4 regions of the Lysinibacillus sp. FSL K6-4013 genome follow, and region 3 is predicted to be linked to each of the others. Evidence: riboswitches for the same ligand, from Rfam matches in the RefSeq annotation. Region 3 holds a riboswitch; each other region holds the start of a gene.
The links. A riboswitch is a leader RNA that binds a small molecule or an ion and turns the genes downstream of it on or off. The one in region 3 is predicted to bind S-adenosylmethionine.

Region 1 (7,897 bases), 1.8 Mb from region 3:
ATGCATTGCTAGTACCTAGCCAATTATCGAAGGGCAATCCCATCTCTATTCGTGATATTGGTAAGGTATTAGGCAATATTCGTATGATCTTAATACTATTCATTACCGCAATTGGATACGGCGGTGCTTTTGTTGTCTACACATATGTTTCACCTATTTTAGAGCAATATATGGGGTATTCACCACATACAGTCGTCATTATTCTAGTTGTCTATGGTATTTGTGTAGCTATCGGTAATACTCTTGGTGGTCATTTTGCTAACCAAAATCCGCTACGTTCAATCTTTATAATTTTTGTTGGACTTGCCTTAGCATTACTTGCCATTGGCTTCACTCTTGAATCACCGATCATCGGTTTAATCATGGTACTGACAATGGGATTATTTATGTTCATGAATGTTCCAGGATTGCAGCTATACGCCGTTCTACTATCTGAAAAACATGTACCATCAGCAATTTCAATGGCCTCAGCATTGAATATTTCTGCTTTCAATATTGGCATATTTTTAGGCTCATATATCGGAGGCTTTATTATTCGCCACCAATCGTTGGCACATACGCCTATATACGGATTCCTGATGGTTATGCTAGCTGCAATTGTTACACTTTTATGGTTACTTTTCGATAACAAAAAACAATAACTCTCTGAATTTCATTTTGTATAAAAAAGTAGTAGAGAATGTGTATTGTTTGTTGATATGTTGTATCCTATAATTTACTTGAATCAAACGAGAATGATTATCATTCTAAATTAAGGGAATACCCTTACTGTTTTAGTAAATCTATAGGAGTGAATAAAATGCGTAGAGGTCGATATTTTTCATTTGTAGTTTTCTTTGCACTAATGTTCTTATTAAGTGCCTGTGGCTCAAATGAAGTAAAAGAGGATACAGCTACAGAAGAACAAACATCTAAAGATACAAGAATTGTAGAAGACGAGTTTGGAAAAGTAGAAATTCCTACAAATCCACAGCGTGTAGCTGCTATCTATTTGGAAGACTATTTAACTGCTTTGGATGTAAAACCTGTTGTGCAATGGTATCACCCATCTTGGGGAAAACAAGACTATTTAGGATTAGATGTTCCTGAGTTCGACATTACTGGTAGCATGGAAACATTATTACAAGCCAAGCCTGATTTAATCATTGTAGATGGCGCGGCGGATAAGGCAAAGTATGAGGAGTACTCAAAGGTAGCGCCTACTTACCGCTTGAAAGAAGATATTCTACAAGATCCACGTAAAATTGTAGAAACAATAGCTGATGTTTTAAATATTCCTGATAAAGCAAAAGAAATGGTTGATCAATATGAGCAACGTGTTTCCGATTTAAAAGCAAAACTAGATGAATCAATTGGAGACGAAACAGTTGCTGTTGTACGACTAAATGTAGCTGATAATACATTAGCGTTATTTGGCATTAAAAATCGCTACTCTGGCTATATTTACACAGAGACAGGCTTAACACCACATCCATTAGCCCGTGATATGACAGAGTTCCACGAGGTTTTATCGGAAGAGGCTATCACGGAATTAGATGCGGATCATATCATCCTTTTCCCTTCAAACGGTACATGGGAGTCTAAAGAGAACCAAGAAGCCATTAAATGGTTAGATAGTACACTATGGAAAACACTCCCTGCTGTAAAAAATGGGCATGTCTATATTGCTGAGCGCACATATTGGCAATCTGGCGCAATCACAGCCAACTTGCAAAAGTATGATGATCTAGAGAAATGGTTCGTCAAATAATTTACAAAAGAAAGCTCTTAATGAGGGCTTTCTTTGTGTTGTTCTGCCAATTCAAAAAAAGGGGTGAATTATCAATGGGTAACTTAACACATGTTTATACGTTTCAAAATATCTCTTATTCAATTCAACCGTCAAAAAAGTTATTGATTAGTAGTGATTTCTATACACTTTTTATCGTAATGAATGGTAGCGGAAAGCTAGCCATAGATCATGACACCATTCATTTTAGTGAAGAAAAGTGCATATTGATTCCGCCAAATAACACGGTTAGTATCCACATTCAAAGTGAACACCTTTGTTTTTATCAGTTACAATTCAACATTGTCAATCTCAGCAATAGTCAAAATTCATATAGTCATTTTACAAGTATCAGCGAACGACATCTTCTCCCCTTTTCACAATGTCATAGACTGCTAGAAGTCATCTATCAAAACCGGTTAGCGGAGGATGAACACACGATTTTTGAACAGCATGTGCACTTTCAAGAGCTGATGTTATTACTCTTACATCAAACCATACCCAAGCAGATGAAAAAAAATGATCGCCAATCTGTTGAGCAGTCCATTAACCAATTACATAAACATTTTGAAAAAGAGTGGACGGTTGAGCAGCTAGCACAGTTAGCTGACGTCCCAAGGTGGAATTATACGCGCATTTTTAAAGATATTACGGGACAAATTCCTCTTCACTATTTAAATAACATTCGTATTGAAAAAGCTAAGCAATTATTAATAACAACAAATGATCGAGTATATGAAATTAGCCAGTCTGTCGGATTTAATAATGAGTATTATTTCAATCGTCGTTTTAAAGAACATGTCGGCATTTCGCCAGGACAATATCGAAGAAGTCAAAGCAGCCATCTACGTGTATTTGCACCATTCTTAGAAGATTTCTTTGTTGCCCTTGGGATTACGCCAATTGCTCAATTCAGTCATTCAAAATGGGGAAAACAAGACTATTTAGGTCTACAGGAAGTGCCAGATATCGATGTACAAAATAGAGAAATGGATCGACTCCTTTACTATAAGCCAACTTTAATTATGCTAGATTCTGGTGTAGAGCGTTGGGAATCCTTTCCGCATTTAAATGAGGTAGCCCCCGTCTGCCATCTCTCACACCCTGGAGAGAATTGGCAATCTACGTTATTTAAAATTGCAGATCTAACAGGAAAAACCTCCTTGATACAAGACGTAATCCTACAATATGAAGATAAAGTACAACAAGCAAAAGGAATTCTTAGTAAATCCGTTTATGGGCAAAGTGTGGCATTTCTCCGTATTTCAGCCATTGGCATCACTCTATACGCTGGTCCTGAGTGTGGCTATACGGGCCCCATTTTATATCATGACTTAGGTTTAATGCCCCATTCACTAGTATGGAGTATTCCGCCCAATCAACGTAAAGCCCAACTGACATTTGATCGATTGATGCAATTAGATGCCGATCATTTATTTATTACATTTGATAAACAACATTCCATTCATGAGAATGAAGAACGTGCTATTTTAAAAACACCTACTTGGAAAAACCTAGAAGCTGTTAAAACCAACTGTGTCTATGAAGTAGACTTTTTAACATGGATGAATTATGGCATTTTATCACATAGTAAAAAAATTGATGATGTCTTGGATGTACTTGGCTAAAAAGGAAGCTCACTTTAGCTTCCTTTTTAAATGTTTAGGACAAACATTGTATTGTAAATAACACCGAAAGTCGTTTGGCTACATAAGATAAGATATCAGGCTATAGGATAGGAGGAATGATCTTGTATTACAATCCTTATCCGTATTTTGTTCATCCCTATCATTATCCAACATCGCCAATTGCAAATCATTTTGCCGTTAGACCCTTTTCTCAACATCTAGCAATGCCGACCAATAATCCTTTTCCACCTGTCGATACACACAAATTAAAAGCTTCAGCAACACGGATAAAGGCGATGATGCAGCAAGCTCAATTACTTACGGATAAAATAGATAGCTCCCAACAATTCGCACATGATTTAATGAATGCTGCTCAACTTTCAAATAAAACAGAGGTTGAAAAATTAATCACATCAACAGGCATTACGATGAAATTTGAAACGAACTATACACCAGACAGTTTTAGAATACGTCTTATTGATAATGATTGTTGTGGAGTCACCTTGAATTTGAATTGGTGAAAATTCCTAGTGAACTTGTAAACTATAAAAAACTATGCTAAAGTGTTTGTATTGTTATTTCTGAAAATTCTTATATTACTTTTCTTATCAAGAGAGACGGAGGGATTGGCCCGATGAAGTCTCAGCAACCAGCTAAACAGTATGGTGCTAATTCCAATTGGCAAAATGATCAGCCTTGAAGATGAGAAGAACTACCGTTGTTTCAGCAGGAGTCCTCTTCTATAAGGGGACTCCTTTTTATGTACCACTATTTTTAACAGAAAGCAGGGAAATAGATGTCTAATGAACTTTTACAAGCATTGCAATTATTAAAATCGAAACAGTGGGTTGACTTAACACATACATTCGGCCCTAATTCACCACATTTTTTTATGTTTGAGGACGCTAAATTTGAAACGTTATTCTCTCATAAGGATGGCTTCTTCGCCCAACAATTTACGTTCCCCGGTCAATATGGCACACATATCGACCCACCCATTCATTTTGTGCGAGATACTCGCTACTTAGAAGAATTAGAACTAAAAGAGCTTGTTCTCCCCCTTGTTGTCATTGATAAATCACAAGAGGCTGCAAGCAACCATGACTTTGCATTAAGTGTTGAAGATATTCTTGATTTTGAGGACAAGCATGGAGAAATAGAAGCAGGAACATTTGTAGCATTACGTACAGATTGGAGTAAGCGCTGGCCAGATAAAGAAGCTTTCAGTAATAAGGATGCAGATGGACATAACCATATCCCTGGCTGGGGTTTAGAAGCTTTACAGTTTTTACTAAAAGAACGCAAGGTAAGCGCAATTGGTCATGAAACATTCGATACGGACTCTGCCGCCGATTTTCGTAAAAATGGCAAGCTAGATGGTGAATATTTCGTACTTGAACAAGACACCTATCAAATTGAGCTAATGACGAATTTGGACAAGCTACCTGCGAAAGGCGCTATCATCTTCAATATCGTACCTAAGCCAGAAAAAGCATCTGGCTTCCCTGTGCGCTCATTTGCTATTTTGCCATAACATAAAAGTCGGTATAGCGTATACCGACTTTTATGTTTGTCCATTTCTTTTTTTGAATAGAAAGTAAGCAATGAGCATCCCTACAATAAATAAAAGGATAAGATAGATACTATAATGAGTCAGATAGTATCCAACAAATCGCCATTTCTCTCCAAGCATCTTTCCTAATGATATAAATGTGAACGTCCAGATAAATGCCCCTGTATAGGCAAAAAGCGCAAACTTTCTATAAGGATAATTATTAATAGCCGCAATATACGCTGTCAAATGACGTACCCCGGGGATAAAATAGCCAATTAATAATAGGGTAGGTCCTATTTTTGTAAACATCTTTTTCGTAAAGTCAATTTTTTGCTCTGTAATATGAATTTTAGGCCCATATTTCTGCAATAACGGTAAGCCAAAACGATAACCAATATAGTAGCTTAAGGTAATGCCTCCAACCGCACCAATCATTGCACTGACTAAAGCAGGAATATGTTCAAGACTTTCTCGGTAAACACTATAGCCTACATAAGTTAGAAACACCTCATCAGGAAGTGGCACCCCTACAATACCTCCAATTAGAATCACGATAATTCCAAAGTATCCGTAATGTTCAATTAGAGACTGCACGTGATGTGCCATAAATCATCCCACCTAAAATTTATTAAAATTTACCTGCTATATATAGTGTAGCCTCAGCGCTCTAAATGACTTGAAGCTGACGTAAAGCAAAATCGATACCGTTATCAGTAGATTTCTTTGTAACAAAATTGGCAGCACTTTTTAGAGCTGTGCTACCATTCCCCATGGCAATTCCTAATCCTACATACTCCAACATGTCAATATCATTATCCCCATCCCCAAAAGCAATCGCATTCTCAGGGTCGATGTTAAAATGATCCAGTACGGCTTTAATAGCTATTGACTTCGAAACATCCTGCTGTAATACATTCACAATATAAGGATGCCATCGCTGCAAAAATATATTCGAAAACTGGCTAGTATATCTTTTTTCAGCCAGCTCATCCGCATATAGACACATGAGAAAAACCTCTTCATCTACAATTTTTTCATTTATAAGTGGAAAATCCCGTAAAGATAAAGTTTCCTGCATCGCTCTTAAAGCTACTGGACTTTGTATGCTATTCATATATAGCTTCTCTGTAAAAAATGTTAGGCTATGCTGCTGTTCCTGTGCAAATGCCTGTACATTTCGGACAATTTCTTTGGCAATCGGAGTTTTATGTATGACAAGATCCTTATGTTTCACATAGGCCCCATTTGCAGTAATAAAGGTTTCAATCCCTAGCGCTTTTAACTCATAGCACATAGATAAGGGTCTTCCAGTAGCCGCTACAAGATGGATTCCTTTTTCTTGCAATAGCTGAATAGCTTGTTTTGTACTTTCTTCCACACAGCCATCCTCGTAATTAATCAATGTGCCGTCTACATCAAAAAACACGATATTATACTTCATTTTGAGCACCTCCTTTATAATCATTTAGAACCAATTTATAATTTTTCTCCCATGAAACATGTGAAAGTATTTTGACAAACTTTAAGCAAACTATATAACTTCCTTTTGCACCACCGATAAAAACTATTACAAGCGTATTTATAATAATATTTAACTAAAAATTCCTTGAATATTTTTAATTTAATAATTCTAAAGGAGTATACCAAAGAACACAAAATTGTTAAAATAATAGATAATACCTTAAATACATTGAACGATAAAATCTTACGTATAAATAGAACAAAAGAAATAGCGCGCAAAGGAGTTGATTCTTATGGCATTTAACATTTACTACTATGAAAGTAGTGTAGACTGTAAATTTTGCAAAAAGCAGTTTACCACATATAAAGTTCGCCCTAATCGATATAAAATTATCGAAGAACAAACGGATTTCATGCCTGTTTATGATGGTCTAAACCCTTTGCTGTATGAAGTTGCTGTATGTCCACATTGTGGCTATGCCTACCATAAATCTATGACACGGACATATGGACCTTTCATGCTACTCATTGATGAACTATACATTAAAGAGCTCCAGAAACCTATGGATATCTGTCAGGAACGTACAATTGATGATGCCATTATCAGTTTTAAGCTCGCCTATTTAGTATCCCGTGCGTCAATGGAAGAATCTCTTTTAATGGCTAATTTCGCTCTAAAAATTGCTTGGCTCTATCGATTAAAAAAGGACGAAGAGTCTGAAAAGCGCTACCTTTTTGCTGCTAGAGATTTTTATAGTAAATCCTTTGCCTCCAATCAAGAAGGTGGAGAGAGAATTCAGTTTTTACATGCTGAATTAAGCCTTCGACTTGGTGATATCCCTGAAGCTAAAAAAGGTTTTTCACGTTTAATTGCAGATCGAAATGTTTCGACGAAATATCGTAAGCTTGCACGCAATCGTTGGGAAAATTATAAATATGACGAACAACCCATAACAATTAATGAAATCATTAATTAATGGGACGAGGAGATGATTGGTTATGTTGCTATTTCAAAAGAAAATTGATGTGAGAGAAGAGGATATATATTCAGAGCTACATCATTTTTTATTAAGAAAAAATAATCGCTACCTAACAAACGAAGAAGTTGTCGCTCTAACAGGCGTATCATCCGAATTGCTTTATAAATGGGTAAAAGCAGGAAAATTAAAGAACACCATTTTCCCTAATTTAGGGGCACCATGTGAACGATGTGGACAAATTACACAAGCTAAAATTTGTGTTAGCTGCTCTTCCTCCATTGTTGGTACATTAAAACAAGAAGAAAAGGATCGTGCATGGTTTAACCAAATTCAACGTAACCATGTAAGAGCAAGTACGTATCACTATAAATAGCATGCCAACCTCCATCAATTGGAGGTGTTTTTCTTTTTTACATACTAAATTTAAACTAATTTTAAACAAATTCTTCCTAAACTTTAAACTTGCCTTTCTATAATTAGTATCAATATAAAGTGAAGGGCTGAT
Region 2 (7,897 bases), 2.0 Mb from region 3:
GACAAAGGCTCAGGAGGATGTTGTCTATAGTAAGCTTTATTATCGTAATCTATTTGAGCAACATGGCTTTATTCCATTTTTATTTGAAAGAAAAAGCTATGTTATTTTTATTTTATTGCATACAAAAGATAGTAAAGCCGTTCGTGATATGTTAAACAACATGTTTTCCTCCTTGGCCAAAACGGAATTCTATAAAAAGCAGCAAGCTCAAGGTTATCAGATAGCCATTGGAAAGGTCGTTTGTGATGTAGATGAAATTCCTAAAAGCTATCAAACTGCACTAGAAACCTTATATATTTGTCGAAAAGTACAAACGTCCTCGTTCTTTTATGATGATCTGCATTTATATCATTTAATTTATAAATTACAAATGCAGGTGGATTTACAGGAAGTGATTTATGACTATTTACAGCCCGTTATTGAATACGATGAAAAATATAATAGCAAGCTTCTCGAAACATTGCAGGTATATTTACAAACAAATGGCTCTAAACAGCAAACAGCGAATCAATTGTTTATTGTTCGTCAAACACTCTATCACCGCTTAAAAAAGCTTGAAAGTTTACTAGGGAAAAATTTCATGAACGGGCATAACCGCATTACACTTGAATTTATGCTACTAGCCAATTCATTGATTGAGGATAAGAGCTAGAAAAAAGTAGGCACGCCCAAAAGGGAATCTCCCTTCTAAGCGTGCCTCTTTTTTACCCTTTCACAACTACATCCTGATACAGTCCAGGTCTACGATCATCGTAAACAGGGATTCTTCCACGTACCTCATCGACGATAGAAAAGTCTACATCAATCACCGCTACTTCCTCATCCTCAGCACCAACCCAAAGTACTTCTCCCCAAGGCTGAATAATCATAGATTGCCCATTAAAATTTTCTACCTTTTTCGAAATACGATTTACTGCAATGACAAAGCATTGATTTTCAATTGCACGAGCCTGCAGCAATGTTTTCCAATGGTCAATCCTTGGAGTTGGCCACTGCGCTGGTACAAATAATACCTTTGCTCCTTGTAATGCATGTGCACGTAACCATTCTGGGAAGCGAATATCGTAGCAAATGACACCCGCAGCTTCAATATCATCTAAAGCAAAACGATTCATTTCATCCCCTGCTTCCAAGTAAAGATGCTCGTCCATTAAACGGAAAAGATGTGCCTTGCTGTATTCTCCAACAAGTTCTCCATTACGATTAAAGGTATACATCGTATTATAAAATTTGTCGCCTTTCTTTGTTGAAACAGAGCCCCCTACAATATGTACATCAAGTTCCTTTGCAAGTTTAGCCAAAAAGGCCTTTGTCCGCTCACCATTGATATCTGCTAGCTCAGGTAGTTTCTCTAAAGCATAGCCTGTATTCCACATTTCAGGTAACACGATGATTTCTGCCCCATTTTTTGCAGCTTCACGAATCTTATCCTCGGCACGTTCAAAATTTTCTTCAACCTTGCCAAAGCCAACATTTAATTGAATACATCCGATTTTCATATCCATTCCTCCTCTAGACAATTAACAGAAAAAGTAATACTATTTGCTTCATATTCTTCAATAATAATTATTATATTCTGAAAAAGGTGATCATGCATGGAATTCTCTAAAAAACTACAGCAACTACCCACTCAATTTTTTGCAGCACTCGTTCAAAAAGTAAACTTGGCCCTAGAAGAAGGGCGTGATGTCATTAACCTTGGGCAAGGAAATCCTGATCAGCCAACGCCTACTCACATCATTCAAGCATTACAGGAAGCAGCTGAAAATCCTCAAAACCACAAATATTCACCATTTAGAGGTCTCGCTGAATTACGCCAAGCTGCTGCCGACTTTTATCAACGTGAATATCAGGTAGAACTAAATCCTGATACAGAGGTAGCGATTCTTGGTGGAACAAAAATTGGTCTAGTTGAGCTACCTTTAGCTGTGTTAAACCCTGGTGACACGATGCTCTTACCAGACCCTGGCTATCCAGATTACTTATCAGGTGTCGTACTAGGGGACGTCAATTTTGAAGTGATGCCACTTTTTGCTGAAAATGATTTCTTACCTGATTATCATGCATTACCTGATGAAGTGAAAGAAAAGGCAAAGCTTCTTTACTTAAATTACCCGAACAACCCTACAGGTGGTACAGCATCACTTGCGTTTTTTGAAGAGACCGTTCGCTTTGCGAAGGAGCACAATATTATCGTATCACATGATTTTGCTTATGGGGCAATAGGATTTGACGGTAATAAACCAGTTAGCTTCCTTCAAGCAAAGGGTGCAAAAGAAGTAGGAGTTGAAATGTATACATTATCGAAAACCTATAATATGGCTGGCTGGCGTATAGGCTTCGCTGTAGGGAATGCCGAGATTATTGCTGCTATTAATCTAATTCAGGATCATCTGTTTTGTAGTCAATTCCCTGCCATTCAACAAGCCGCAGCAGTAGCACTGACGGCTTCCCAACAATGTGCGGATGAATTACGAGCTACTTATGAGCGTCGCCGCAATGTACTCATTGAAGAAGCTCGAAGAATTGGCTGGCATGTTACGGCTCCAAAAGGCTCCTTCTTCGCATGGCTCCCTGTACCACTAGGCTATACAAGTGAACAGTTTGCTGATCTTTTGCTCGAAAAAGCTGATATCGCTGTAGCAGCAGGTAATGGCTTCGGTCAATATGGTGAGGGCTATGTGCGCGTAGGGTTGCTGGTTAGTGAGGAGCGCTTACGTGAAGCAATCCATAGAATCGAGCAATTACAATTATTTAATAGATAAGGATGCCGTATCCTGTAGCTATCCCTAGCTACAGGATTATTACTATTTTTCAATTTTCCTTGGTTGCCCTAAACCATTTTCTAATGGATAAAATTGAACATGACCTGTTTCATCATCCCATTTTCGAATATGTTGAATCCCTTGTACCTCTGCCAACACGATGTCAGCAGTAATAACAGGGTTGCCCCCTTTTATTAAATGCCCACCTGATACAACACCCCATTGATCGCTCATAGAGCCATGGAAATGTGTCTCATATCCACCATCTCGCTTACACACCACACCTGAACCTTGAATAAATTCTAATGGTCCCTCTTTTTCAATCACATCACTAAAACGAACTTGAATTGGAGCTGTTGCATCTGGCACTAAATAAACAAAGCTACTTTTTTGAAAGCTGCCAATACAGCTTACAATTGTGGCTGACTCTATACTATTCTCTTCGCAAAGCGCTTCAATCCCTTCAATGATATCTGTTCCCGTTAGAAAACGAGCACTAATAACCTTACCAAATGAACCTATACCATAATTAACTCTTACAGACATTGTTATCCCTCTTTTGTGTCGAAATATTATAATTATATAAAAAATTTAAAAATTATTTATTGACTTACTATACCCTATAAATTATATTAGTTCTATCGGAATTACAAAAAAATATTATAAATCTCTTATCAAGAGTAGCTGAGGGACTGGCCCTATGAAGCTCGGCAACCTCCTTTTTTAAAGGAAGGTGCTAAATCCTGCAAACGATCTTCGTTTGATAGATAAGAGAGGACATCTTTTCATGAGCCTCTCTTAATTTGTAAGAGAGTTTTTTTATTTTCAAGAAACCGATAAAAACAATCTTGGAGGTATTTTCATGAAAAAGAAAAATAAATTTTTAGTAGGTTTAGCAAGTCTAACATTAGTAGCAGCTTTAGCAGGCTGTGGCTCTAAAGAAGATAGTAAAGGCCAAGCTGAGGCAATTAATGAAAAGAAAATCGTCGTAGGTGTCACTTCTGGTCCTCACGAGCAAATTGCAGAAGTAGCAGCTAAAGTAGCAAAAGAAAACGGGCTGGAAGTAGAGCTAAAATCATTTTCTGACTATGTTTTACCTAATACATCCTTAGCTGAAGGTGATCTTGATGCGAACAGCTATCAACACGAGCCTTTCCTGGATACATTTAATAAAGATCATGATACAGATTTAGTACCAGTGGGCAAAACGATTTTAAATCCAATGGGTATCTACTCGGAAAAATATAAATCCTTTGATGACATTCCTGACGGTGCAACGTTTGGCTTACCAAATGACCCAACGAATGGAGCGCGTGCCCTCTTTGTTTTACAGGAAGCTGGCTATATTAAGTTAAAAGATGGCGCAGACTTAACAGCCTCGATCCGTGATGTAGAAGAAAACAAAAAGAATTTAAAATTCATTGAATTAGAGGCAGCTCAAATTCCTAAACAACTTAGTGAAGTAGATGTAGCAGCTATTAATACAAACTTTGCATTAGAAGCTGGCATTAATCCTAAAGATGACTCTATTTTATTGGAATCTACTGATTCTCCATACGTGAACTATATTGTTGTGCGTGCTGAAAATGAAAATGATCCAACAATTAAAAAGTTCGTTGAGGCTTATCAGTCTGATGAGGTACGTCAATTCATCGAAGAAGAGTTTAAAGGTTCTGTAATCCCTAGTTGGTAATACATTCAGAAAGCTTCTATAAGCCGAAGAATCTGCCGAAATTCCTCTATAGGAAAACGAGCAGATTCTTGCTTTTTAGAAGGTTGAGAAAGGAGCAAATAATCGTATGATTCAATTACAAAATATCTCAAAAGAATTTAAATCGAAAAAAGGCATCATAAAAGCTGTGGATGGCATCAATCTTCATGTAAAAAAGGGACAAATTCATGGAGTAATCGGCTATAGTGGTGCTGGGAAAAGTACACTCATTCGTTGCGTTAATCTACTAGAACGTCCTACAGCGGGAAAAGTAGTGATAGACAATGTAGACATTACGACCCTTTCTCTTCATGAATTACGTCAAACACGCCAAAAAATCGGGATGATCTTTCAGCACTTCAATCTACTAAAAACAGCAACGGTTTACAATAATATTGCTGTTCCCTTAAAGCTGCTAGGCTATAAAGAGGCGGAAGTAAAAAACCGAGTAGCTAAGTATGCCGAAATTGTCGGCTTAACAGATAAACTAGATAGTTACCCAAATCAACTTTCAGGTGGTCAAAAACAGCGTGTGGCTATTGCACGTGCCTTAGCACAGGAACCAGAGATTTTACTTAGTGACGAAGCAACAAGTGCACTTGATCCTGAAACAACGGAAGCCATTCTTGAATTGTTGTTAAAAATTAATCGGGAATTAGGCATTACGATTCTGCTCATCACCCATGAAATGAATGTAATTCAAAAAATTTGCGATGAGGTTTCTGTTCTAGAGTCAGGGAAAGTTGTGGAATTTGGCACAGCGATTGAACTTTTTGCAAAACCGAAGCACCCTACAACGCGAAAGTTTTTGAATACAATTTCACAACGTAATTTATCCCCTTCTCTTATTGAGCAATTAAATGTTTCAGGAAGTGTAATCCGTTTAACATTTCTTGGTGAAAGTACTGGTAAGCCATTATTAGCAGAAGTCACTAAGATATACGATGTGCAACCAAATATTTTAACAGCTAATATTATTGAATTAAAAAACGGTATTGTCGGCAATATTGTGGTGCATCTACATGGGGAGACGCATATTGTCCAAAAGGCGCTAACGTATTTTTCAGAGAATGGCGTAGCAGTGGAAGAATTAGGAGGTGCGTTCAATGAGTAGTATCCAAAGCTTCTTTACAGATTGGTCAGATGTTATTGGCAAAGCAATTATCGAAACATTTCAAATGGTCGGAATTTCATTGTTGTTCTCCATTCTAATTGGTATTCCATTAGGGCTATTAATCGTTTTAACTCGACCAGGACAATCCTTTGAAAATAAATTTTTCTATCAGTTTTTTAATCTATTCATCAATATTGTTCGCTCTGTTCCATTTATCATTTTATTATTCTTCATCTTACCTTTTACCAAGCTAATTGTTGGTACAACAATTGGTGTTAAAGGTGTAATCGTTCCATTAGTTGTTTACACGGCTCCTTATATAGCACGACTGATGGAATCTGCCCTTTTAGAAGTGGATTCAGGAGTGGTAGAAGCCTACACAGCTATGGGTATTAAACGTCGCCATATAATTTGGCATGTATTATTACGTGAAGCTCGACCATCTATTATTTTAGGCTTAACGATTGCCACAATAGGATTAATTGGTGCAACAGCAATGGCAGGAATGGTTGGTGCTGGCGGTTTAGGTGACCTTGCCTATCGCTATGGTCATTTACGTTATGAGGTTGATGTGATGTATGCAACTGTCTTTATTTTAATCATCCTTGTACAGAGCATTCAATCCATCGGTAACCGCTTCGCTGCGAAGTTGAAAAAAGATTAAGAGGAGAATGAAGATGACAAAGGAAATTTATGTAGAGAAAAATGGCTATATTGCAACGTTAGTATTAAACCGCCCAGAAAAACGAAATTCTTTATCAAGGGCAATGTTTCAAGCTATAGCAGACCACCTTGAGCAACTACGTGTAGATTCTACTATCAAGCTCTTAATTGTTCGCGGTGTCAATGAAGTAGCCTTCTCATCTGGTGCAGATATTAGCGAGTTTTTAGATGTTCGTTATGCTACAGACAATGCCAAAGCCTATAATGAATTGGCTTTAAAGGCGATCGATGCTCTTTATAAATTTCCGCACCCGACAATTGCTATGATTCAGGGCTTAGCAATTGGTGGTGGCTTAGAGTTAGCAAACGCTTGTGATTTTAGAATAGCAACACCTAAGAGTAAGCTAGGTATCACCGCTGCAAACATAGGCATTGTCTATAATTTAGAAAGCACGAAACGTCTCATCAATATTGTTGGTGTCGCTAAGGCAAAGGAAATTTTGTACACAGCTACTATTTTTACAGCTGAAGAAGGAAAAAATATTGGTTTAATCACGGCCCTACATGAACCAGAGGATATTGAAAAGGCCACAGTGCAATTCGCTGAACATTTATTAAGTAAATCATCCATTGCAAACGCAGGCATCAAAAAAATTATCCAAGCAATTGTAGATGGTGAAAATGAAGAAAACGATGAGCTGGCACAGTTAGTTTTGGATTCATTTAGTTCAGATGATTATAACGAAGGTATTCAAGCCTTTTTAAATAAAAGAAAGCCTATTTTCAATCAATAAGTGAGGTAGTAACGATGACAAACATAACTGATGGCGATCTACTCTTAAAAAATATAACTGCACAAGCCCCCTTCCCCATTTGCTTTGCAGATTTAGAAAAGGCCGTAGCGGAAAAAATCGAAGCTGGACCTTTTGGCTACATCCGCTCAGGTGCTGGCGGTGAACAAACACTGCGCAATAATCGTGCAGCTTTTGAGAAGTATTCCATTGTTCCCCGATTTTTAAATGATGTGTCAAAAGTTGATACATCGGTTCATTTGTTTGGTAAAACATATCCAACTCCCTTGCTTTTTGCTCCTGTAGGCATGAACGGAATGGTTCACGATGAAGGTGAGCTTGCCGTTGCACGTGCCGCCCAGTTTTTAAATATTCCTTATATACAAAGCACCGTTTCCACTTTTGCTCTTGAAGAAGTTGCTCTAGCTGCCCCTTCTGCAACAAAATGGTTTCAATTATATTGGTCTACTAATGAAGAAATTGCTTTTAGTATGGCTGCACGTGCAGAGGAAGCTGGATTTGAAGCGATCGTTTTAACTGTCGATACCGTAATGCTTGGCTGGCGTGAAGAAGATGTACGCAATCAATTTTCACCATTGAAGCTAGGCTATGCAAGAGGAAATTATATGAATGACCCCGTTTTTACAGCCACTTTACCTGATGATTCATTCGAGTCCTATGTACAAGGTGTCTTGCAAAATGTCTTCCACCCAACACTTAATTGGGCGCATGTTCGAGAGTTAAAAAAACGTACAAATCTTCCTATATTATTGAAGGGAATTTTACATCCTGAAGATGCAAAGCTAGCTATCGACAATGGTATTGATGGCATTATTGTATCAAACCATGGCGG
Region 3 (7,897 bases):
CACAGAGCCATCGACTGAATCCGTTATTCGCGGACCGAGGGAATCCTTTACCGAAACAATAAGGACCAATACTGCGCTTATCCGTCGCAAAATAAAAAGTCCGAATCTCTGGATAAAGTCACGTGTTATCGGAGATGTGACACAAACAGATGTAGCAGTGATGTATATAAATGGCATCGCCAGTGACAAAATTGTCGCAGAGGTATTGGCTCGATTAGATCGTATTAATATTGATGGCATTCTGGAAAGTGGCTATATTGAGGATTTTATTCAAGACTCAAAAAACTCTATGTTTCCAACCGTCTACAACTCTGAACGTCCTGATGTCATCGCAGGTGAATTATTAGATGGCAAAGTGGCGATTCTCGTTGACGGCACACCTTTTGTCTTAGTCGTACCAGCGCTATTTACATCCTTTTTACAATCAGCAGAAGATTATTATCAGCATTGGATGATTAGCTCGCTTATACGTATCCTGCGTTTCTTTGGTATCAGTCTAGCGTTAGTAGCACCATCCTTGTATGTGGCGATTACTACCTTTCACCAAGAAATGCTACCGACACCCATGTTAATTAGCATTGCTTCACAAAGGGAAGGCGTACCCTTTCCTGCAGTAGTAGAAGCGCTTATTATGGAGGTTGCCTTTGAGGTCTTAAGGGAAGCTGGACTTCGTATGCCTCGGACAATCGGTCCTGCGGTATCCATTGTAGGTACTTTAGTTATTGGACAGGCAGCAGTTGATGCAGGCGTCGTATCCGCTGTAATGGTAATTATTGTAGCCTTAACAGCGATTTGTAGCTTTCTATTCCCTGCCTATGGCTTATCGAATACGATTCGTGTACTACGTTTCCCATTAATGATTTTAGCTGCTATGTTTGGTTTATTCGGTGTAATGTTTGGCATTATGCTAATTACTCTTCATCTATGTAGCATTCGTTCATTTGGTGTACCTTATTTAAGCCCATTCGCACCGTTGGTATTACAGGATCAGAAGGATGCATTTGTGCTGTTCCCGCGTAGAAAATTACTTACACGACCTCGTTTAGTCAATCAAAAAAATATTGTTAGAGGACATAACTATATCAATGTAAAAAACAGAAAATAACAACTGGATAAATGAGGAATAGAATATGGCAAAATTAAACTGGATTTGCTTACTATGTATCCTCACTTTACTGTTAAGTGGTTGCTGGAGTAAGCGAGAATTAAATGAATTAGCCATTGTGGTAGCACTAGGCATTGACAAAATAGATGAGGAATATGAAATTACAGTTCAAATTGTCGATCCTAGTGAAGTCTCAGTGCGACAAGCTTCCACTCAACGCTCACCTGTCGTTAGCTATCATTCGAGAGGCGAAACCATCTTTGAGGCCATTCGCAAAATGACGACTATTGCAGCACGAAAACCTTATTTTGCCCACCTTCAAGTGGTTGTATTAGGGGAAGATCTCGCGAAAGAAGGCATTAGTGATGCACTTGATTTAATTGTAAGGGACCATGAATTTCGTAAGGATTTCGACGTCATTATGTCTCACGATGCAACAGCAAAGGATGTATTAAATGTACTAACACCCATTGAAAAAGTTCCTGCTAATAAAATGTTAAATTCCCTTGATGTCTCTGAGAAGGCTTGGGGCTCCACGATAGCTGTTAATATTGATGAATTAGTCAATACATTAAGCAATAAGCATAAAGGGGCGTTAATTTCTGCTATTGAAGTTCATGGCGATAAGAAATTAGGGGTAGATCAAACAAATGTGCAACGTGTTAAAACACCTGTGCTATTACGTTATACAGGTTTAGCAGTCTTTAAAGGCGATAAATATATAGGGCTACTGACTGAGAGCGAAAGCAAAAGTATTAGTTTTCTTAATGACAAAATTCAAAGTACGATAGAAATCATCGCCTGTCCTAATAAAGGGACCTTGTCTACTGAAATCACACAATCCACTACAAAGGTGAAAGGGTCATTTAAAAACGGGAAACCGAAAATCAATGTTCATATTTATGTTGAGCAGAATGTTGGAGAGGTCGAATGTGATATCGATCTTACCAAAAATAAATCGATTGATTATGTTAATAAAAAAACAGCTGAGGGTATCGAAGAACGCCTTGAAAAAACATTAGAGGTAATACAACAGCAATATGAAGTCGATGTTTTTGGATTTGGGGATGCCCTACATCGGGCAGATCCAAAGCAGTGGAAAAAAATCAAGGATGACTGGACTTCCATTTTTCCAGATTTAGCAGTGACTGTTCATGTAAAGGTAACAACCCAAGGTTCAGGTACGATGCAAAATTCATTATTAAACAAGCCAAAGGAGGAGTAAATGCAATGGTGCTAGCTATAGCTATCTTGATCATCGCGATAATCATTGCGCTTATTTTTATTCCAAAGCTAAAAAAGCAACAGGATAGAAAAGCCATTATTGTATTCTCCTTTTTGCTACTTATTGGAACGGCTTTAAATATGGGGATTGCCCTGAAAATCCATATTCCTAGCCCATTAGATTTGATTACCTTTATCTTCACACCAATTAGGGATTACATTGTGTCATTCACAAAATAGAAAGATGGACTGAGAAACGGAGGGTAGCTTAATGGAAAAAGAGATAATTAGTTCAAGACAGTTTACAATCGTTACCTTCCTCTATTCTATCGGTACAGCGATTTTAATTATTCCCGCTAGTATTACGAGTGCCGCTAAGCAAGATGCGTGGATTGCAGCCAGCATTGGAATCATCCTCAGTTTACTGGTCTTAAAATTATTTTTAACACTTGCCAATCAAACACCATCACTCAATTTTATAGAGGCAAACGAAAAAATTCTTGGACGCTTTTTTGGAAAAATCACAGCCATTTGTTTCCTCATACTTACCTTTTTATCCGCAGGAGAATTACTCTATTTTATCGGTATTTTCATGAAAACAGAAGTCATGCCAGAGACACCGACAATGGCCATTGCCTTGCTATTTAGTATTATTATTATGTATGCTGCCTATTTAGGCATTGAGACTTTTGCGCGGTCTGCTGAAATCCTCTTCCCGTTATTTGTCTTTATTTTTATTTTTTTTGTTGTTTGTATTACACCTCAGATTACGTTTGAAAATATTCAACCAGTACTCGAGGCAACAAAATCATCGATGTTTTATAGTATTATTCGTTTTATGAGTATCTTTTCCTTTCCATTAATTGTGTTATTAATGCTCTATCCTGCTGGGGTTAATGTACAGCAATCCGCGCAGAAAGGCTTTTATATTGGAACCATCATGGGAGGATTTGTCTTAGTTACATTAATTGTACTATCGATTCTTGTACTGGGCCCTGAAAATACGGCTTCTAGAACCTTTCCAAGCTATGCCTTAGCACAAAGAATATCTATAGGAGATTTTTTACAGCGCATCGAAATCATCATGGCCTTTATGTGGATCTCGTCCATTTATATTCGTACTTTTATGTATTTCTATACGACGGTTGTCGGTCTTGCCCAGATTTTAAAAATCAAGGATCATCGGCCTCTCATCTTACCTATGGGTCTAATTGTCATGGGACTCTCCCAAATTGTTCATCCAAACATTGTCCATTCAAACAATTATAATAATGAAATTTGGCCAATCTTTTCCTTTATTTTCACCATTTTATTACCCATACTTTTGCTGATTGTAGCAGTCATTCGAAACCGCAAGTCCAAGGCTCAAAATAACGAAACACCTCAGCAGGAAACAAAAAATGACAATCAAAAAGTCTAATTTCTTCTACGTTAGAAAAGAAATTAGACTTTTTATTAATTAAATATGATATTCGATTTCATCTACAAAATCCCATTCATATGGTGTTTCTTGGTAAACATAGTAGTTCAACCAGTTAGAGAATAATAAATGGGTATGGGCACGCCATGTATTCATCGGCACTTGTGTTGGATCGTCATTCGGGAAGTAGTTTACAGGAACGGCGATATCTATGCCCTTCGCCACATCGCGACTGTATTCATCGGCTAATGTTGTCGCATCATACTCTAGATGCCCCGTAATCATAATATTTTTATTATCTTTTGATTGTACAATAAATACCCCTGCATCCTCTGAGTAAGATAATAGTCGTAGATCGGGATGATTGCGAACCTCGTCAATCGAAACAGATGTATAGCGAGAGTGCGGCGCAGTAAATAAATCACTAAAGCCTCGTACCAAATCCACTGTTAAATCTGTAATCACATGGGAATAGACGCCTGAGCATTTAGCAGAAAGCTCGACCTTCCCAATGCCATAATGGTGATACAATGCAGCCTGTGCCCCCCAACATATATGTAGCACGGATGTCACATTCTTTTTAGACCAATCCATAATTTCTGAAATTTCCTGCCAATAGTTAACCTCTTCAAAAGCCATTTTCTCTACTGGCGCACCAGTAATTATCATACCATCATAGCGTCGATGACGAATCTGGTTAAACGTTGTGTAAAATAGCTGCAAATGGGATTTACTCACATTTTTCGACTCATGTGTGGCCGTATTTAAAAAGGTAATATTCACCTGTAATGGTGTATTTCCTAATAAACGTAGTAATTGGAGCTCTGTTTTTTCTTTTTCAGGCATTAAATTTAAAATTAATATATTTAATGGACGGATTTGCTGTGTTTTCGCACGATCTTCTTCCATGACGAAGATTTTTTCCTCACGTAAATGTTCTCCAGCTGGTAAATTTTTCGGAATATTAATTGGCATCTTGCTTTCCCCTCTCTATAATCACTCTCTTTTAGCAAATCTTGCTTGCGTAGAATGCAATGAAATTAAAAAATCCTCCTCATTCCATACGAGATAGAATGAGAAGGATTTTTTTCACGTCCACTCTTATCTCTCAAAGGAAAAAATCCTTTGCTGGAATTAGCACCTTTCTAACGATTGTTAGAGGTTGCTGAAGCGTCATCGGGCCAAATCCCTCAGCTTCTCTTGATAAGATTATTTAATTATCTTGAATTGTAACACGAACTAGTTAGAATATCAATAATTCATAGAATATTTTGTGATTCACGCGCATGTTTCTTGGTCATTTGATGTACACTAAGCTTGCTATCTGTGGGGTTTCTACATTTAAAATTTATGGTAAACATGCCGTAATTATGTTACCATATACTTTTAGTAAGAGAGAGGAACGTGAATAGTTTGATTAAAATTGAATTTCCAAAACCAGATCTAGTAATCCGTCAACGTGAACAAGATTTAAAACCAGGTGATGTGCCAATCACACCTTACTTCGGTTTTATTGACTTCCATAAAATCACACGTGATAAAGGCGGCATTTTCTTATTCTATAATGATAAGAATGAGCTATTGTTTGTTGGGAAAGCACGTAAAATTCGTCAACGTATTAAAAAACATTTCGAGGATAATGTTTCTCCGATGAAAAACCATCGTGATGAAGTGTTCAAAATTGAAGTCTATGAAGTAGAAGATCCAATGGAACGTGAAATTTACGAAACATACGCGATTAATACTTTCCGCTCTAAATATAACGTAGACAAAGTCTTTTATTAGACATCTCATAAAGAAACCGAAATCTCATCTAAAGATTTCGGTTTCTTTTATCACATAATGGTCATACGATCAATGGGCGTACTCTGACCGTTTATTCGCAAATCAATGGTATCAAGCTCAGGATTCTTGACGGTGATTTGAAAAACATAGGGCTGAGCCTCTTTCCTTTGCTCGCTGCCTTCTTCTAACTGGATGATAAGCCTATTTCCCTCAGCTGTAATACTTACCAATACATTCCCTTTTGAATAATAAACAAGGTAATATGGAGCATCATTTTCATGTAATAGTTGTATTCTGTCATTAGAAACAATATTTTTTTGGACATTATCTGGGACAACCGTTAGCTCATGAATCGTTGGTGGATTGGTTGGTGGTGTAGCATTACAGGCTCCTAGCATTAGTAAGCTCATTAAACCTAGCAACACGAATTTTTTCAAGTTACTCCCCTTCCCTTATACGACTATTCTAAGAAAAAAGCTTTACGCTCCTTAGCAATCCAGTCTTCTAACTCCTGATCATCACGTTTTACTAATCGATTGATGAGCACATCATGCCATATATAATCCTCTAACAAATAAATATGAACGGGATCATTGGTGATAAAGGCCGTCTCTTGCGTAGATGGAGAATGACCATAAATCATTTCCTGACCATCTATCGATAAGATAAACCAATGCGGTGTAGATGCTTTTTTTGTATAATGTGTGGCTCTATGCTGGTCAATTGAGGCGAGATGCTCTCCTACATACAACGTAATGCCATGAACAGGAACATGCAGCGCCACCTCTTGCAAATCTTCACGTAAGGCATCATACATATCTTCCCACATCGACAGCATCACTTTTTTCTTCGCCTTCTTTAGAAGTGACTGACAATAGTTGATAATGGATTCCTTGCCCTTCAGCATGACCACTTTAGGCTCAGCTTCCTGTACTTTTTCCTCTAATTTCTCTAATTTCCCGCTTATAGACGTAAAATTCGACTCCCAGCGCTGTTGCATTTGCTGTAAGAACACAGACACAGGCATTGCCGAATAGGTCGTTTGTTCTGCGGTCTCTTCTTTTAACACGATGCCCTTTTCTACAAGGATATTTAAAATATCATACACTCTTGCACGTGGTATGCCAGAATTTTTACTTACCTGATAGGCACTGACATGACTTTGCTGAACAAGTGCCGTATAGGCCTTCGCTTCATATTCTGTAAAACCCATTTCTTTCAGCTGGGTGATTAATTCCTCCATGTAATCCCTCCATTATCTTTATTATAGGCTACCAATGTGAAGATTTGCCAATGAAAAAATGGGGTTTACAGCGCAAATAAAATTAGTTACTATTTCAGTAGTAACTAATTATAAAGAGGTGTCATATGTTGTTTGAAATCGATGTACATATTCTCATACTATTAATTTCTTTTGGATTTCTGGCGGCTTTTGTTGACTCAGTAGTGGGAGGGGGCGGTTTAATTTCACTACCAGCCTTACTATTTGTTGGGCTCAATCCAGCTGCTGCGGTTGCCACGAACAAACTAGCAGGAGCTATGGGCTCGCTCACTTCCTCTATTTCTTTCTATCGTTCTGGCCAGCTGGACATTCGCTCTGTCCTCAAATATTTTCCACTAGCATTTATCGGATCATTATGTGGTGCTTGGACTGTGCATCTGATTAATCCAGCATTACTAAAGCCATTAATGCTTGTTATGCTGGCGGCTGTTGGGGTATATACGATCTTTAAAAAGGATTGGGGTGCCGTCTCTACCGTAAAAAATCTATCTAAAAAACATTTGTTTTTATTTATGCTGCTATTATTTGCTATTGGTTTTTATGATGGATTTCTTGGTCCTGGGACAGGGTCGTTTTTAATCTTTAGCTTCTTATTGGTAGGCTTCGATTTTTTAAAGGCGGCTGGTAATGCGAAGTTTTTAAATTTGGCGAGTAATGTGGCTGGTGTTTGTATGTTTGCTTACTTAGGTCAAATTCATTATGTTTATGGTCTAGTCATGGGCATTGCGCAAATTGGTGGGGCTATGCTTGGCTCACGGATGGCAATCAAGAAAGGAAGTGGCTTTGTCCGCACGCTATTTATTGTCGTTACAATGACATTACTTGCGAAAAATGCCTATGATTTTATGATGCATTAAAATAAACGCCACAGAATTTGAAATCTGTGGCGTTTTGGCGTTAAATCATAAGCTTTTCGTTTTTAAATTTATGACTAGTGGACAAACTGACAATCACAAAAATAAAGAAGGATGCGACAATTGGTATCGTGACTGTATGCATACCAAAGACAGAAGGATAAAACCGATCAATCATAATATACAACAACATGCCTGAAATCATTGACGCAATCGCTCCGTATTTA
Region 4 (7,897 bases), 2.1 Mb from region 3:
TAATTTTTTAAATGCATCCTGCCCAGATATATCATTATACGGATCTGCTTCAGCATAGCCTAAGCCTTGTGCCTCTTTTAGAGCTGTTTCGAACGACCAGCCCTGTGCACGCATTTTTGTTAATATGTAATTACATGTGCCATTTAAGACGCCTTGTATACGACTTACATCATTAACAAGTAAAATATTTTTCATTGTTTTAATAACAGGTACGCCACCAGCAGTGGTAGCCTCATAGCCTACAAAAACGCCATTAGCTTTTGCAAGATCCTGTAACTCCAAACCTCGTTTGGCAAACATCACTTTATTAGCAGTAATAACATGACATTTATGTTCAACAGCTCGCTTTAAATAACTGTATGCAGGTTCTTCGTTCACAATTGCTTCAAACACAACCTGCATACCTGGCTCTGCTAAGACTTCATCCATACTTGTTGTCATTAAATGTGCTGTGCCAGGCACACGTTCACGACTAGCATCTGTCACTAAAATCTTCGCTACCTCTAATTCAATACCTAATTTATTTTTTAGCTCTTCTCGTTTTTCATTTAAAATATGATAGATCCCCTGACCTACCGTTCCAAATCCTAAAATCGCTGCCTTTATAGTTGCCATTCTTGTTATTCCCTCCAACTTACATTCCGCAGTTTCATTAATGCTAATTTTCCATGGGGTTGTGTCATGACTATTTGACACCCACCGCAGTCTTTAGCCAACAACTCTTCTTTGTATGAGTTTCGCTATTTCTATATGTGTTGGAACACATACAAATTCAAATAATTCAAAATTTAACTTAAAGAAAATTGTAACGCAAATACATACATTGCACAAGAAAAATCTTTCTAGGAAGGACATTTGTTTTCTCTAGATGTGCAAAAGAAATCGGTTTCATTCCCTTTATTATACGTTTTATTAATCATTCTATAAGATTTGAACAAATATTGACTCTTTACATTTCAATATATGAATGTCTTTCTTCTATTATATATGTATGCTCAGACATTCATAACAATCCCTTTAAAGAAAAAACTCATTCCCTGTAGCAGCAGAGAATGAGCATAAAAATATGAGGGGATTTTAACTTGCTCTTGAAAGCAATTGATAGCGATATTGTTCTAAAGCGTGTTGAACAAGACTAATTTCTTCTTCTGTAAAATCTGGTATTGCATACGTACGTTCCACTAATTGAAATGTACCATACTTTAAGTAAATCTCTGTGGCAGGAAGTGAGATATGGCTCACACCGTACTGTTCATATGTCTCAAATACTTCCTTAACAGTATAGTCTTCTTTTTCAGTAAAAACTTGTTCTTGAAATGCTGTATGACCAAAAACTTGTTGCCATTTCTTTTCGACTGATGTAAGAAGGTGTTGAATGGATTTATTGTTGACAAAAACGTGTCCTTCATTTAGCTCATATATTAGATAGGATACAATGTTTTGCGCACTATAGATGTTACCCATTTTAAACACTCCTTTATCATCAGTTTTTTGGGAAGAGCAGTTACTGGCTAGGCAACTACTCTTCTATATATTCAAAAGTGAGGGAGCACTTATGAAAACATTTTCCTTTTTAACAATAATTTCCGTACTCTTAACTTATTTCCTAGTATATAGCATGGATTTAATTAAGTCAATAATACATATATAATTACTTGGTATTATTTTTTATAAGGTTCTGATAATTAACGGATGCTGTAAATAGTTGATGTAGCAACGTTTAACGCATTACCAAATGAGGCAAATCGAATGAGAAAATACGTAAACGCTACACCATTCTTCCCTCTGTTCTAAATCTTAAGCTTCTACAGTTTGTTCACTTGTTGTTGCCTGTGTAATGGCTTGATCTAAATCAGCAATAATATCCTCTACTGCCTCTAAACCGATGGATAAGCGAATGAGCGACTCGGTTACACCAGCTTGAACTAATTCGTCTGCTGATAGCTGCTGATGGGTAGTGGAAGCAGGATGTATAATTAATGACTTAGCATCACCTACATTTGCTACATGTGAAAATAGCTTCACGCTATCAATAAGCTTTCGCCCAGCTTCACGTCCACCTTTGATGCCAAATGTAAGCACTGAACCGAAGCCATTTCTTAAATATTTTTTTGCCAACTCATGTGTCGGGAAATCTTCTAGGCCATTATAATTTACATACTCCACAGATGGGTGGTTTTGTAAATATTCAGCCACTGCCAATGCATTCTCATTGTGTTTAGGGATACGCAAATGAAGCGTTTCTAACCCTTGCAATAAATTAAAGGCAGCATCTGCACTTAATGTTGGACCAAAATCACGTAATAATTGTACGCGTAGCTTTGTAGCAAAAGCAGCAGAAGCTGTATCAATTCCATAGCGTAACCCATGGTAAGAAGCATCTGGTTCAGTAAAACCTGGGAATCGCCCACTAGCCCAATCAAACTTACCAGCGTCTACAACAACGCCCCCTAAGGTTGTACCATGGCCTCCTATCCATTTAGTTGCTGAATGAACAACAACATCTGCACCATATTCAATAGGTGTAGAACCATAAGGAGAAGCAAACGTGCTGTCAATAATTAGTGGTAGCCCATTATCATGTGCAATCTTAGCTACTGCTTCAATATCTAAAACCTTTAAGCTTGGATTACCATAAACTTCTGCAAAGACAGCTTTTGTTTTATCAGTAATCACCGCATTGAAATTCTCTGGGTTTGTTTCATCTACAAAAATTGTTTTAATACCATAGTTTGGTAATGTGTTAGCAAATAAATTATACGTACCGCCATATAAAGAACTAGCTGCTACTATCTCATCACCAGCTCCAGCTAGATTTAAAATGGAAAATGCGATAGCCGCTGCACCAGATGAAAGTGCTACTGCTGCTGTTCCACCTTCCAATAAAGCCACACGTTTTTCAAACACATCAACAGTCGGATTGGTAATTCGTGTGTAAATATTCCCTGCTTCCTCTAGGGCAAAAAGACGTTGCGCATGAGCAGTGTCTTTAAATACAAAAGCAGTTGAGCGATAGACTGGAACTGTCCGAGAACCCGTCACTGGGTCTGGCTCTTGACCACCATGTAACAGCAATGTTTCTGGTTTAAAATTTGTCATTGTGTACCTCCAAATGGTTATTTTTTTACGATGGTACCGGAGATGAGGAGGATTTTTCTGTAGAAAACAAAAAACCCTCTTCAGCTAAGAAGAGGGTTGCGGTTGCAAGTTTTCCTCCCCTTATCTGCCAGATCCAAGTTAGAATCTGTAGGAATTAGCACCTTAGTAAGCTCATTACTTACTGGTTGCCGGGCATCATAGGGCCTATCCCTCCGCCGCTCTTGATAAGAGTATGAGATTCAATTTCCATCGTTGTTACACAGTATAAACATAGAGTTTTTTTCTGTCAACATGTAAATTTTATTTTTTCCGAAACTTCTGTCTGCTCTTATACGTAATATGAACGCATACACTATTTTAGAAAAAATTTTGAGAGGAGTATTTTTATGGTAAAGGCCGTGATCATTTTTCTTATGATTGGCTATTTAATAGGCTGTATTCACGGCTCTAAAGTGGCTCAATTTTTATCTGGGGTTGATTTAAAAAAAGCTGGCCACGGAAATGCGGGTGCCTCGAATGCTACTCTTTCCCTTGGCTGGAAATATGGCGTTTTAGTAGCCCTCATTGATATCGGCAAAGGCGTTGTCGCTATTATCGGTGCACATTTTTATCTAGCGGATGCCACTCATTTGACACAAGAACAAATATGGCTGCTTACTTACATTATGGCTGCTGGGGTTATTTTAGGTCATAATTTCCCATTCTATATGGGCTTCAACGGCGGGAAAGGAACGGCCTCCATCATTGGTATTTTACTTGCTGTTGATTGGAAGATTGGTTTATTTGCACTTATTTTATTTGTTATTTTATCCTTTGCAACAAATTATTTAATTGTAGGTGTTCTAGAATTTTATCTCGTTTTTTGTACAGCAACTTATTTATGGATTCCAGGCATTGGCCCAACCATTATAGCTGTCCTTCTTTTTGGCATAGCTATCATCCTGCATATAGAAAATATTAAACGTTTAGTTAATGGGACAGAGCCTAAAGTAACTACTGCTTTTAAGAAAAAGAAATAATATTTTATGGATATTTTTGTATTTTGTGTGACCATATATTTTCTCTTTATCTACTAATATTGCTGTAAAAAACATCTATTTTACACAGGTTTTTTTCTACAATAAAATAGACATATTCTTATCTTAATAAAACATTACGGAGTCCGATGTTATGGATAATAATCGTCATTTTTATCGTAGAAAGGATGAGAAATTATGTCTTCACCAAAACAAGCAGCTACAAAACGTAACTTAAAGCCTCTATGGATTGGCTTAGCATTCGCTTTACTAATCATTATTACTTTTTTACCTAATAACGGCGATTTACCTATAGCTGGGCAACGAGCTTTAGCCATCTTAGCTTTTGCAGTCATCCTTTGGGTAACAGAGGCTGTTTCATATCCTGTTAGCTCGGCCATGATCATTGCACTAGTAACTGTTTTACTAGGACTCGCTCCGTCAATGGATGACCCATCTACAGAGCTAGGAACAGCTGGCGCATTAAAATTATCCTTAAGTGGATTTAGTAATTCTGCCGTTGCTTTAGTAGCAGCAGCTCTTTTTCTAGCGGCTGCAATGCAAATTACTAATCTACATAAACGACTTGCTCTGTGGATTCTTTCACTGGTAGGAACGAAAACAAAGGCTATCGTATTTGGCGCCATTTTAGTTTCTATCGTCCTCGCATTTTTTGTTCCTTCTGCTACAGCACGAGCTGGCGCTGTAGTACCGATATTGCTTGGAATGGTGGCAGCATTTGGTTTACCACGTGATAGTCGGCTTGCTGCTTTGCTAGTTATTACTTCGGTACAAGCCGTTTCCATTTGGAATATCGGCATTAAAACTGCAGCAGCTCAAAATATGGTGGCTTTAAACTTTATCCAAGAGCAATTTAATGTGGATATTTCCTGGGGTGCTTGGCTACTTTACGCTGCTCCCTTCTCGATTATTATGTCGATCGTTTTATTTTTCATTATGATTGCGTTAATTAAACCTGAGACTAGCAATATCGAAGGTGGTAAAGAGGTCATCAAAAAACAGCTTGCAGAGCTTGGCCCATTAAAGGCTCCTGAAATTCGCTTAATCGTTACTTCCTTAGTTTTACTATTTTTCTGGGCAACTGAAGGTAAATTACATCCCTTCGATACGACCACAGTCACAATAGTTGCTATCGCTATTCTATTAATGCCTAAAATTGGTGTGTATTCATGGAAGGAAGTTGAGCCTCATATTCCATGGGGGACAATTATCGTCTTTGCTGTAGGCATTATGCTAGGAACCATTTTACTGAATACGAAAGGTGCTGCATGGTTATCAGATAAAGTTTTTGGTTCACTTGGGCTAGATGCAATGCCTTTACTAGCAACAATCGCACTCGTAACTTTATTTAACATTTTGATTCATTTAGGCTTTGCAAGCGCAACTAGCTTAGCCTCAGCACTTATACCTGTGTTTATCGTTTTAGCCTCCACATTAACGGCTAATGTGGATCAAGTTGGTTTTGTTATTGTGCAACAATTCGTCATAAGCTTTGGCTTCCTATTACCGATTAGTGCACCACAAAACATGCTTGCCTATGGTACAGGTTCCTTTACAACAAAGGATTTCTTGAAATCAGGCATTCCATTAACCATTATTGGTTTCCTTCTCGTACTTTTGTTCTCTGCAACTTATTGGAAATGGATTGGATTATTATAAGACTTTGATTAAATAAAACGTAAAAGCCTTGAAGAAACAGACTAACTGTCCTTCAAGGCTTTTAAAGTAGTATTATTGTTTCGTGAAAGCAGGGTCCTTCATCGTACCATTTTTCGCATAATTAACGTGCCATGATAGTGCTTTTTCTAGGTCATGTGGTGTATGATGTCCGCCCGTTGCCTCATTGGCATCATTAAAGTACTGCCACAGCTGTTCCCTATAATCAGGATGTGCACAGTTATCAATGATAAGCCCAACTCGTTCTTTTGGAGCAAGTCCTCGTAAATCTGCTACGCCCTGTTCAGTTACTATGACATCAACATCATGCTCTGTATGATCAACATGCGAGACCATTGGGACAATACTCGAAATATCTCCACCTTTAGCATAAGACTTTGTCACAAATATCCCTAATCGTGCATTACGAGCAAAGTCTCCAGACCCACCGATACCATTCATCATCTTTGTACCAGAAACATGTGTCGAATTAACATTACCGTAAATATCTAATTCCAATGCCGTATTCACTGAGATTAATCCGAGTCGACGAATAATTTCAGGCTGATTCGAAATTTCTTGAGGGCGCAACACTAATTTATCAGCATATTTTTCAAAATTCCCATAAACACGGTTTCCTACTTGCTCAGAAAGGGTAATAGAAGTTGCAGAAGCAAAATTCACTTTCCCTGCATCAATCAATTCAAACACTGCATCCTGAAGAACTTCTGAATAAACTTCTAAGTTCTCAAACTCAGAATCTTTAAAGCCTAGCAATACAGCATTGGCTACTGAACCTACCCCAGATTGAATTGGTCGCAAACTTGTTGTTAAGCGACCTACTTTAATCTCTTCACGTAGGAAATTTAATAAGTGAGTAGCCATAACATCTGTCTCTTCATCCGCGGGGACAATAGTTGATGGCGCATCTAATATATCCGAAATGACGATGCCTTTTACTTTATCTAAATCTAGTGGAATTCCAATTATACCAAGACGATCAGAAACATTCTGTAAAGGAATTGGATCACGCTTTCCTTGTGGTGCAGGCACGTAAATATCATGTATACCTTCTAATGCATCAAGCTGTGCTACGTTTAATTCAATGATGACTTGGTCTGCTTCTTGCACAAAAATAGGAGAGTTACCAACTGAAGTTGTAGGAATTAATAAGCCATCTTCTGTAATTGCAGCCGCTTCAATGATCGCAAAATCGATTGGTCCAATAATACCTTGACGAACAAGCTCAGCATTATGGGAAAGATGGGCATCGACAAATGTGATATCACCGCTATTGATTTTATTACGAATGCCAGCATCTGCTTGGAAAGGACCGCGTTTACGAATGACCCCTGCTTCTGCTAAGTATTGGTCTACCTCAGGGCCAAGTGATGCACCTGTAAAGACATCTACTTGGAAATCCTCTTTTTTCGCTTTCTCTACAAGTGCAAGAGGTACAACCTTTACATCGCCAGCACGTGTGAATCCACTCATCCCTAATACCATGCCATCCTTAATCCAAGATGCTGCTTCTTCGGCTGTTACAACCTTACTTCGTAATTGTTCATGACGAAGCTTTTTTGCAAATTTTTCTTCCATTCCCTATTCCTCCATTCCACTTTATTTTTGTTCAACTTGCATATTTGGTTCCAGTAAATCTGTGACATCCGTCAGAGGCTATATCTTTATTCCAGGAGCATTTCATCACCTAATAGCTAATGCTGTCTAAACATTTGAGAATAAAGATTTTGTAATTTTTGGTAGCACAACCAAATAAACAGTCGCACCTATAATTTTATACTATTTAGAATATTTAATCTATATCAAATGAAATATTTTACTTTACGAGATAATTTCTACATTTATAAATTATTGATGTATAACTTTTTATCCCTCATTATTCGATTTTGCTAGAAAAGCGTGCTATGCTCAAGGTATAGAACAGACACAAAGGAGAGAGTTTTTAATGGTTAAAGAACTATTACGTAGCCATTCCTCGGTACGCATCTATGATGGTGAACCGATTTCAAAAGAAATCATTGAAGATTTAATTGGAACAGCACAAATGGCTGCAACATCCCATTTTGTGCAAGCCTATAGTGTAA

Region 1: it holds a riboswitch for S-adenosylmethionine, as region 3 does, so the genes downstream of both, MHB39_RS21555 (cyclase family protein) here and metA (homoserine O-succinyltransferase) in region 3, are expected to answer to the same signal.
Region 2: it holds a riboswitch for S-adenosylmethionine, as region 3 does, so the genes downstream of both, MHB39_RS02470 (MetQ/NlpA family ABC transporter substrate-binding protein) here and metA (homoserine O-succinyltransferase) in region 3, are expected to answer to the same signal.
Region 4: it holds a riboswitch for S-adenosylmethionine, as region 3 does, so the genes downstream of both, MHB39_RS02080 (O-acetylhomoserine aminocarboxypropyltransferase/cysteine synthase family protein) here and metA (homoserine O-succinyltransferase) in region 3, are expected to answer to the same signal.

The regions. Positions count from the first base shown of each region.
Region 1 is NZ_CP152031.1:4,339,976-4,347,872, forward strand. It holds gene MHB39_RS21535 (MFS transporter) at 1-641, shown strand, start outside; gene MHB39_RS21540 (ABC transporter substrate-binding protein) at 800-1,750, shown strand; gene MHB39_RS21545 (AraC family transcriptional regulator) at 1,825-3,396, shown strand; gene MHB39_RS21550 (hypothetical protein) at 3,513-3,917, shown strand; SAM riboswitch class I at 3,999-4,105, shown strand; gene MHB39_RS21555 (cyclase family protein) at 4,193-4,930, shown strand; gene MHB39_RS21560 (DedA family protein) at 4,961-5,557, opposite strand; gene MHB39_RS21565 (Cof-type HAD-IIB family hydrolase) at 5,619-6,392, opposite strand; gene MHB39_RS21570 (DUF2225 domain-containing protein) at 6,706-7,389, shown strand; gene MHB39_RS21575 (hypothetical protein) at 7,412-7,765, shown strand.
Region 2 is NZ_CP152031.1:506,385-514,281, reverse strand. It holds gene MHB39_RS02490 (PucR family transcriptional regulator ligand-binding domain-containing protein) at 1-652, shown strand, start outside; gene MHB39_RS02485 (carbon-nitrogen family hydrolase) at 705-1,499, opposite strand; gene MHB39_RS02480 (pyridoxal phosphate-dependent aminotransferase) at 1,596-2,765, shown strand; gene MHB39_RS02475 (PPC domain-containing DNA-binding protein) at 2,808-3,311, opposite strand; SAM riboswitch class I at 3,434-3,539, shown strand; gene MHB39_RS02470 (MetQ/NlpA family ABC transporter substrate-binding protein) at 3,628-4,458, shown strand; gene MHB39_RS02465 (ATP-binding cassette domain-containing protein) at 4,565-5,590, shown strand; gene MHB39_RS02460 (methionine ABC transporter permease) at 5,583-6,254, shown strand; gene MHB39_RS02455 (enoyl-CoA hydratase-related protein) at 6,268-7,047, shown strand; gene MHB39_RS02450 (alpha-hydroxy acid oxidase) at 7,062-7,897, shown strand, end outside.
Region 3 is NZ_CP152031.1:2,496,201-2,504,097, forward strand. It holds gene MHB39_RS12365 (spore germination protein) at 1-1,105, shown strand, start outside; gene MHB39_RS12370 (Ger(x)C family spore germination protein) at 1,131-2,330, shown strand; gene MHB39_RS12375 (hypothetical protein) at 2,336-2,569, shown strand; gene MHB39_RS12380 (endospore germination permease) at 2,601-3,749, shown strand; gene metA (homoserine O-succinyltransferase) at 3,789-4,724, opposite strand; SAM riboswitch class I at 4,848-4,959, opposite strand; gene MHB39_RS12390 (nucleotide excision repair endonuclease) at 5,163-5,534, shown strand; gene MHB39_RS12395 (hypothetical protein) at 5,585-5,971, opposite strand; gene MHB39_RS12400 (TrmB family transcriptional regulator) at 5,995-6,777, opposite strand; gene MHB39_RS12405 (TSUP family transporter) at 6,903-7,673, shown strand; gene panF (sodium/pantothenate symporter) at 7,714-7,897, opposite strand, start outside.
Region 4 is NZ_CP152031.1:413,493-421,389, reverse strand. It holds gene MHB39_RS02090 (homoserine dehydrogenase) at 1-615, opposite strand, end outside; gene MHB39_RS02085 (hypothetical protein) at 1,078-1,464, opposite strand; gene MHB39_RS02080 (O-acetylhomoserine aminocarboxypropyltransferase/cysteine synthase family protein) at 1,798-3,099, opposite strand; SAM riboswitch class I at 3,217-3,330, opposite strand; gene MHB39_RS02075 (glycerol-3-phosphate acyltransferase) at 3,486-4,118, shown strand; gene MHB39_RS02070 (DASS family sodium-coupled anion symporter) at 4,314-5,795, shown strand; gene MHB39_RS02065 (succinate CoA transferase) at 5,868-7,391, opposite strand; gene chrR (class II chromate reductase ChrR) at 7,759-7,897, shown strand, end outside.